One region of the Bacillus sp. OTU2372 genome, then DNA from elsewhere that is predicted to be linked to it. Evidence: riboswitches for the same ligand, from Rfam matches in the RefSeq annotation. Region 1 holds a riboswitch; the other holds the start of a gene.
The links. A riboswitch is a leader RNA that binds a small molecule or an ion and turns the genes downstream of it on or off. The one in region 1 is predicted to bind glycine.
Positions count from the first base shown of each region.

Region 2: another riboswitch for glycine. It lies ahead of gcvT (glycine cleavage system aminomethyltransferase GcvT); the one in region 1 lies ahead of glyA (serine hydroxymethyltransferase).

Region 1 covers NZ_JASATK010000019.1:98,813-103,663, forward strand. The annotation lists gene gcvT (glycine cleavage system aminomethyltransferase GcvT) at 1-384, opposite strand, end outside; gene sdaAA (L-serine ammonia-lyase, iron-sulfur-dependent, subunit alpha) at 399-1,277, opposite strand; gene AAHB15_RS22945 (serine dehydratase beta chain) at 1,277-1,789, opposite strand; gene glyA (serine hydroxymethyltransferase) at 1,805-3,055, opposite strand; glycine riboswitch at 3,283-3,386, opposite strand; gene AAHB15_RS22955 (amino acid permease) at 3,507-4,851, opposite strand, start outside.
Region 2 covers NZ_JASATK010000014.1:85,782-90,632, reverse strand. The annotation lists gene AAHB15_RS19910 (DEAD/DEAH box helicase) at 1-1,685, opposite strand, end outside; gene AAHB15_RS19915 (YqhG family protein) at 1-19, opposite strand, end outside; glycine riboswitch at 1,897-1,986, shown strand; gene gcvT (glycine cleavage system aminomethyltransferase GcvT) at 2,215-3,321, shown strand; gene gcvPA (aminomethyl-transferring glycine dehydrogenase subunit GcvPA) at 3,339-4,685, shown strand; gene gcvPB (aminomethyl-transferring glycine dehydrogenase subunit GcvPB) at 4,678-4,851, shown strand, end outside.

The DNA.
Region 1 (4,851 bases):
CCAGTTGAAATCTTTCTCAATGTTGGCGGCATTAATGACGAGTAAATATTTTTCATTATCTAATTTATAGACTAATAGATCATCGACTGTTCCACCGTCTGGATAGCACATGGCGGTATACTGTGCTTGATTGATGGCAAGCTTTGTCACATCGTTGGTGACAAGGTAGTTGATGTAACTCTCTGCATCTTTCCCCTCAACAAGCACTTCACCCATATGAGAGACATCAAAGAGTCCTGCTTTTGTTCGGACCGCCTCATGCTCATCTAAAATGCTCGAAAACTGGACTGGAAGCGCCCAGCCGCCAAAATCTATAACCTTCGCACCATATTTTCCATAAGTTTCGAAAAGTGGTGTTTGCTTTAATGCTGTTACCGTACTCATCTTGCTCCCCCCTATTATTTCCTGCAGAATAGTCGTTCTTTTACTTGTTTTCCGGTTTCAGTCGTTGCCAGACCGCCAAGTGCGGTTTCGCGGAGTGTCCGGGGCATATCTTTTCCGACCCTGTACATGGCTTCTATTACCTCATCACAAGGAATACGGCTTTCAATCCCGGCAAGGGACATGTCGGCTGCTGAAAATGCGATGGAGGTTCCGATCACATTCCGCTTAATGCAAGGAACTTCAACAAGTCCTGCCACTGGGTCACAAACCAAACCCAAAAGTGACTTCATCGCAATGGCAGTGGCATTTACAGCTTGCTGTGGTGTACCCCCTTTTAACTCAACAATCGTTCCGGCGGCCATAGCGGTTGCCGAACCGACCTCAGCCTGGCACCCTCCGGCTGCTCCCGAAATAAAGGAACGGTTCGCAATGACATAACCGAGCATACTTGCCGTAAACAACCCCATGACTAAATCTTTAAAAGGCGTACCATCATTTTTATGAAGTGAAAACAATACCCCGGGTAAAATGCCGGCTGCCCCGGCAGTTGGCGTTGCTACAATGACACCCATTCGCGCATTGTTTTCTGAAGTAGCCAACGAAAAGGCCATTGCATTGCTAATGTAATTTCCTGACAAAGATTTGCCTTGACTCATATAATCATTCATCTTTACGGCATCACCGCCGGAAAGACCGCTTGGGGCGGCTGATGCATCATTGATGCCGCTAGTAACAGCTTCTTTCATTTTGATCAACCGCTCTTCCATCATGCTAATAATGGTTTCTTGGTCTTTTCCTGATCTTTTTACTTCCATCATCAACATCATTTCACCAATGGTTTTTTGTTCACTTTCACAAGCATTGATTAGCTCTCTCATGGATTGAATTTCCATCATTTCGCCCCCAGTAGCCTTTTCCTTTTAGGTTGATAATGACGAGCAAGAGCTGTAAAATCCTCGCCTGCACTCAAACGAATATCGACCATTTCTTCGTCAATCATAAAGATTTTGGATAAGCCGCCGCCGAGTGACACGCCGCCAACTTTAACAACATGTTCCTCACATTTTGCTGTTACGATTGTTATATTTGGATGGTCATAATACTTACAGTCTTCTGCAAATTCGAACCTGAACTGCATCCCATCTTTTATAGCCCATTCCAGTGAATATTTTATTCGTGGATCATCCGTTTCCATCCCAAGTAATCCGCCAAGAAGTGCTTTATCTGTTCCATGACCTTGATAGGTTTCAGCAAAAGAATCATAAAAGACAATATTTGCTTCTTGCGGACAATCTTCCAATAAATCGTATATAAACTTTCCGATTGATACGACACCCGCTGTATGAGAACTCGACGGTCCCACCATGATCGGACCGATAATGTCAAAACAACTTTGAAATTCCATTCAAATGCCCCTTTCTTATACTGTGATTGCTTGTTCAAATAACGGGAAAGCGTCACAAATGGTTTTCGTTGTTTCCTTTGCTTTCTCAAGCACGACTTGGTCCCCTTTACTCTTCAGAACAGCTGCAATGACTTTTCCGATTCTCACCATTTCGTCATGCTTCATGCCGCGTGTCGTTAAAGCCGCTGTTCCCATCCGGATTCCGCTTGTAACAAACGGCTTTTCTGGATCATAAGGAATCGTATTTTTATTGACGGTGATGCCAGCTTCTTCTAATAATTTTTCTGCTACTTTTCCGGTTAGGTTCCATGGACGTAAATCTAAAAGAACAATATGGTTATCTGTTCCACCAGAAACAAGGGCTGCACCTTCATTTTTCAATGTCTCGCCAAGTGTGGCTGCATTTTCAATTACTTGTTTTGCATATTCCTTAAAGCTTGGCTGCAATGCTTCTTTAAAAGCAACCGCCTTGGCTGCAATAATGTGCATGTGCGGGCCGCCCTGGATTCCTGGGAACACTGATTTATTAATCGCTTTAATGATTTCTTCATCATTTGTTAAAATAATTCCGCTCCGCGGGCCTCTTAATGTTTTATGAGTAGTGCTCGTTACGACATCCGCATATGAAACCGGCGACGGATGTAGTCCAGCTGCAACCAGCCCGGCAATATGCGCCATATCGACCATGAGTTTTGCGCCAACTTGATCGGCAATTTGCCTAAAGCGCGCGAAATCGATCTTTCTTGGGTAAGCACTTGCCCCGGCAATAATCAATTTTGGTTTTTCCTTATTCGCGATTGCTTCTAGTTCATCATAGTCAATCAATTGAGTATCCTCTTTAACCCCATAGGAGACAATTTCAAACCATTTTCCTGAAACACTTACAGGGCTTCCGTGAGTTAAGTGCCCACCTTGTGCGAGGTTCATTCCCATCACTTTATCACCAGGCTGAAGCAGTGCGAAGAATACAGCAAAATTGGCTTGTGCACCTGAGTGCGGTTGGACATTTGCATATTTGGCACCAAAAAGCTGTGTTACGCGGTCAATAGCTGTTTGTTCTGCCACATCGACCACTTCGCAGCCGCCATAGTAGCGCTTCCCTGGATACCCTTCCGCATATTTATTGGTCATCACACTTCCCATTGCTTCTAACACATCAGGGCTCACGAAGTTTTCAGATGCAATCAACTCCAATGTTTGAAGCTGGCGCTGCTGCTCATTCCTAATTGCTTCAAAAATAGTTGTATCATTTTGTTTTAATCCCATTCCTACTCCTCCTTGAAATATCGCTCAAACTACCCTTTAATGTGTCAAAATGGAAGATGGATCTCCCATTTTCACTATCCAAACACGACTTTTTTGCACGCAAAAAAGGACAGAAGAAGGGTAGCTTAAAAGCTCTTTGTCCCTTCTCTGTCCTTTTACCTGAGAGTTTAGTTCTGTGTAGAACATCCCCTTTGGTGGCATCTCTTATTATGCGCTCTCCAGAGTTGCGTCCAGCTGTGGTTCCATCTACCTGAGAGATTTATTCCAAGGGTTTTTTTGGAACTTGCTCCTTCGGTGGCGTTTAAATCGTGCACTCTCCCACAACCGTCATCCGCTCTATTATTTTGTTATTTTCAGAATAGTTGTTAAAGTACGCTAAGTCAAGCGGTTTTTTATTTTTTTGAAAACGGTAACACAAATAGGAAAATAAGACTTAAATTGGAGCTACTGTTTAATTATCTGCTATCGTTTCCTGATTCACTTGATCAACCTCGTTAGTATTCATGGTCCGAATCTTATAAATGGCAATTAGCACAATAAACCAGACTGGAGTTACAAACAAGGCAATACGAGTATCTTCAGCAAGAGCAAGCACGACAAGAACGAAAGCTAGGAAAGCAAGGATCAGATAATTCGAAAATGGATAAAGCGGCAATTTAAATTGGTTGACCTTCGCCAGATCGGGTCTTGTTTTACGGTATTTTAAATGGCTGATGGCAGTAATTCCCCAAATAAAGATGAAACATACTGTAGATATACTTGTAATGAGTGTAAATACGCCTTCCGGCATGACATAGTTCAAAATAACTGCAATAAGAATAACTACAGTTGAAAAGAACAATGCATTTGAAGGTACTTTTCGTGAAGTAAGTTTTGCAAATGATTCAGGTGCATTTTTATCTTTGGCAAGTGAGTATACCATCCGGCTTGTACTAAAAACGGCGCTATTACATGCCGAAGCAGCGGATGTAAGTACGACAAAATTAACAATTCCGGCAGCTGCTGCGATACCAACTGCTACGAAGACTTGGACAAATGGACTTTTCGCCGGGTTTATCGCGTTCCATGGATAAATACTCATAATGACAAACAATGCGCCAAGGTAGAAAATAAATACCCGAATTGGGATATTATTGATTGCCTTTGGAATAACTTTTTCAGGGTCTTTTGTTTCGCCTGCTGTAAGTCCTACTAGTTCGATCCCTGTAAATGCAAACACTACCATCTGGAATGAGAGAATAAACCCATTTATGCCATTCGGGAACATGCCGCCGTGGCTCCATAAATTCGTGAAACTAGATGGACCTGAATTTGTAGAAAAGCCTTTTACAATCATGACAATACCGATAAAAATTAGTCCCAGAATAGCGATGACTTTTATTAAGGCAAACCAAAATTCCATTTCACCAAAAAGTTTAACGGTTGTAAGGTTCATAATTAACAAAATCACAAGGGCAATTAATCCTGGCATCCACTGCGGTACATTAGGAAGCCAATATTGGGTGTAGAGACCAACTGCTGTTAAGTCAGCCATAGCAATGGAAATCCAGCAGAACCAGTAGGTCCAGCCAGTTACAAAGGCTGCCATATTACCTAAATAGTCTCTTACAAAGTCAACAAAAGAATGATAGTTTAAATTGGTTAAGAGAAGTTCGCCAAGTGCGCGCATGATTAAAAAGCATATGGCCCCCGTAATCATATAAGCAAATAAAATCGATGGTCCTGCTAAATGAATCGATTTTCCTGCACCAAGAAATAATCCCGTTCCGATTGCTCCACCAATAGCGATTAGTTGT
Region 2 (4,851 bases), on a different contig from region 1:
GAATTTCCTGCTGCTGCATGTGATTCATCCTCCTTCATTGATTGCGCAAATTCAATCATAGATGATAAATTCTCCATTTTAATTCGCATTTCACCCTCAGAACTAGACTGGCCAAAAATATCAATAAGATGGTCTTCAATATTACCAAATTCTAGCTTTGTTAGGATATCGTCCAATTCACCGATAACTTTTTCAAAAAGGTGGATTTTTTCGTAAAGCAACTTTAAAATATGCTCTTCAACTGTACCCTTGATGGCGAAATTATAAATCATGACATCCTTTTCTTGACCAAGACGATGAATCCGACCAATCCGTTGTTCAAGCCGCATCGGATTCCATGGCAAATCAAAATTAATGATATGATTACAGAACTGCAGATTGATTCCCTCACCGCCGGCCTCAGTAGCAATAAGGACTTGTGCATGTTTTTGAAACAATTCCCTCATCCAGTCCTTTTTTCCACGTTTGAAACCTCCGCGAAAGGGGACAGAGCTGATTCCGTGCTGCTTTAAATACCACTGAAGATACATCTGGGTAGCACGATATTCAGTGAATATAATCACCTTATCATTTACCTGCTGAATTAATTCAAGAGCTTTTTCTGCCTTTGAATTTTGCTGAACAGCTTCAACTTTCTTAATTAAAAACTCGATTTGTTCTTCAAAAGCAGGAGTTGGATTCTCTTTCTTTTGCAGCATGTTTTTAAGGGTATAAAAAACAGCCTCTCTGCTTGAGCAAGCCTCACGCTGTAAGGTCATCACCGAAAAAGCACTGGTTTGAACCCAATCACCTTCACTTTTCAGCACCGAAATAGAATCATACAGATTCTTCTCAGCAGAAGAGAATTCAATTGGTATGGTTTCAACTTGTCTTTTTGTCCATTCAATACCAGTGTCAGCGCGGCGATTTCGAATCATAACCTTATTCACTAATTCTTTTAAATGCTCATCATCATTTAACGAGCGGGCATCTCTTTTATATTTTTCATAGAAGGCCGTCTCACTGCCCAGATGCCCAGGCTTTAGGAGTGAAACGAGATTAAAGATCTCCTCGATTCGGTTTTGGATCGGTGTGGCGGTTAATAATAAACAAAATTTCTTTTTAAGGTTTTGAACAAATTCGTAGTTTTTCGTTTTGTTATTTTTAAGTTTATGTGCCTCATCAATGATAATGAGATCGTAGTCCAGTTTGTTGATAATGTCCCGATGAGGATTTCGTTTCGCTGTATCAATTGAAGAAACAACGACATCGCACTGTTCCCAGACATAGCTTTTCCTTTGGGTAACGGCCGGGATAAAAAATTTGCTATTTAGCTCAATCGCCCACTGGGTAACCAAAGATGCAGGAACGAGTATTAATACCTTTTTTACTAAACCGCGAATCATGTATTCTTTTAAAATCAGCCCAGCTTCAATTGTCTTTCCAAGCCCCACTTCATCAGCTAGAATAGCTTTACCATTCATGTTTTCAATCACCTGTTTCGCTGTTTCAAGCTGATGTGGAAGAGGTGTTAAATTAGGAAGATGATTTGGAGCTTGTAAGCCTTCAAACTCCGGGATGACCAAATGTTTTTCAACATCGATTGCTAATTTAAAAAGCTCCCAGTTCCCCCACGGACCATCGTTGTCAATTCTATGTAAAAAATCATCCTGCCACGAGGAATCAAATTCAATTTCAACCGACATTATTACAGCTCCTTTTCATACATTGTAATATCATCTGTTTGCCAATTATTAAGACCGTCTGCTGCCTATCGTTTTCTTATAAAATGATTGCTCAATGTTGTAGTTTAATGGTAGGATGATAATAGCTTAGAATGTTTTAAATATTTTAATAAAGTAATTTATTTTTTTAAGTATAATTAGTATTACCAAATTGAAAAATATTATAATGCGAATGATAGCAAGGGGAGAGACTACGAAGAGTAGCGCCGAAGGAGCAAGCAGAAAATGTGAATCTCTCAGGCAAAAGAACTCTTGTTTGACGCAGCTCTGGAGAGCGCTGCTAGTGTTTGTTGCAGCCACCAAAGGGGAAAACCGCTTAAGGGTAAACTTTCAGGTGCAAGGACAGAGACCTACTTAATTTATTAAGGAGGTTTTCTGTCCTTTTTTATGTTTTAAAAAAAGTCGAATTGTTTCACAAAAGTTTAGGGAAATAACTTTTATAGAATTGTTGAACCTATAAAAATGTGGATCAAATGAGGGGGATTAAGGGATGACTGAATTAAAACGTACTCCACTTTTTGCAGTGTATAAAGAACACGGCGGGAAAACCATCGATTTTGGCGGGTGGGAGCTGCCTGTCCAATTTTCCAGCATAAAGGAAGAGCATGAAGCGGTCCGTACAAAAGCAGGTCTGTTTGATGTCTCCCATATGGGGGAAGTGGAAGTAAAAGGGAAAGACAGTTTACAATTTTTACAAAAAATGATGACCAATGATATTTCAAAAATTAAAAATGGCGGTGCTCAATACACGGCAATGTGTTATGAAAACGGCGGAACGGTGGATGATCTGCTCGTATATAAAATCGAGGACCATCATTATTTACTAGTTGTTAATGCTTCCAATATAGAAAAGGACTATAAATGGCTTCTGGATCACGTTGAGGGGGATGTTTTCCTTGATAACTTGTCTGAAAAGACAGCCCAGCTTGCGCTTCAAGGTCCGCTTGCAGAAAAGGTCCTGCAAAAGCTTGCAGGAGATACAGACTTAAGTCAAATTGGCTTTTTCAAATTTATGCAAGAAGTAATTCTAAACGGTAAGAAGGTACTAGTATCAAGAACAGGATATACCGGTGAAGACGGTTTTGAGGTTTACTGTGATGCAGCCGATGCGGTTGACCTTTGGAAGGCCATTTTAGAGGCAGGAACAGAGGAGGGTATTCTTCCATGCGGATTAGGTGCACGTGATACCCTTCGTTTTGAATCTGTGCTGGCACTTTATGGGCAAGAGCTTTCGCCTGAGATCTCTCCCCTTGAAGCAGGAATCTCCTTTGCCGTGAAGTTAAATAAGGAAGCTGACTTCATTGGGAAGGAAGCATTACGAAAACAGAAGGAAAATGTCTTACCAAGGAAATTAGTAGGAATCGAAATGATTGACCGTGGTATCCCTCGACATGGATATTCTGTTTATAAAGGAGAAGAGCTTATCGGAGAAGTGACAACCGGTACACAGTCGCCTTCTTTAAAGCGAAATATTGGTCTTGCTCTTATTAAGACCGAATTTGCCGCACTAGAAACAGAGGTAGAAGTGGAAATTCGTGGTAAACGGTTAAAAGCTAATGTAGTTCCAACACCTTTTTATAAAAGAGAAAAGAACTAACGAAGGGAGTTAGATTTATGAAACATCGCTATTTACCCATGACTGAACAAGATAGGACGGCTATGCTCGAAACCATTGGTGTTTCTTCCATAGATGAGCTGTTTAGCGATATCCCCGAAAAAGTAAGATTCAATGGCGAGTACAAGATTAAAGAGGCTAAGTCTGAGACTTCACTTATGAAGGAACTGTTTAAGTTAGCTGACAAAAATGCTGACCTCAAACGAAATGTATCTTTTCTAGGTGCAGGTGTTTATGACCATTATATGCCTGTTATCGTGGACCATGTTATTTCTCGTTCTGAATTTTATACGGCTTATACACCTTATCAGCCGGAAATATCCCAAGGTGAACTTCAAGCAATCTTTGAATTTCAAACGATGATTTGTGAATTAACCGGTATGGATGTTGCCAATTCCTCCATGTATGACGGAGGCACCGCCCTTGCAGAAGCGGCGATGCTAAGTGCAGGACATACAAAACGGAAAAAGATTGTAGTTTCGAGCGCTGTTCATCCTGAGTATCGGGAGGTCCTTAAAACATATGCAAAAGGACAGAATCTTGAGGTAATTGAAGCTCCTATCAAAGAAGGTGTAACAGATGCTGAAGCCCTAAAGAGCTTAGTCAACGAGGACGTTGCGGCTGTAATCGTTCAATATCCAAACTTCTTTGGCCGAATTGAGCCTTTAAAAGAAGTTGAGGAAATTATTCATACGTATAAAGGCCTGTTTGTTGTTAACAGCAATCCGTTATCTTTAGGTGTATTAACTCCTCCTGGTAAGTTCGGTGCTGATATCGTTATTGGCGACGCCCAGCCATTTGGTATCCCAGCAGCATTCGGGGGCCCGCACTGCGGATATTTTGCGGTTACCAACAAATTAATGCGTAAGGTCCCGGGGCGACTAGTTGGTCAGACTGTTGATGACCAAGGACGCCGTGGTTTTGTGTTAACACTCCAAGCCCGTGAACAGCATATTCGCCGTGAAAAGGCAACTTCCAATATCTGTTCAAACCAAGCACTTAATGCCCTTGCTGCATCAGTTGCCATGACTGCTTTAGGTAAAAAAGGTGTCCATGAGATGGCAGCAGCCAATTTACAGAAAGCACATTATGCTAAAACTGCTTTTAAAGCAGCTGGCATCGAAGTTGTATTTGATGGGTTCTCTTTTAATGAATTTGTTGTTAAATTAAATAAACCTATTAAAGAAATCAATCAAACTTTGTTTCTAAAAGGAATCATCGGCGGTTACGATTTAGGACGCGATTATTCAGAGCTATCTAATCATATGTTGATTGCGGTAACTGAACAAAGAACAAAGGATGAGATTGATACTTTTGTGAAAGAATTGGGGGATTTGCATGCATAACCAAGACCAAGCACTGATTTTTGAACGTAGCACTCCCGGCCGAATCGGTTATAGCCTACCGGAAATGGATGTACCAGAATTAGATGTCAGCACTCTCCTGCCAGAGGGGTACCTGCGTGAAGTAGAGCCAGTACTCCCAGAGGTTTCCGAACTTGATATCATGCGG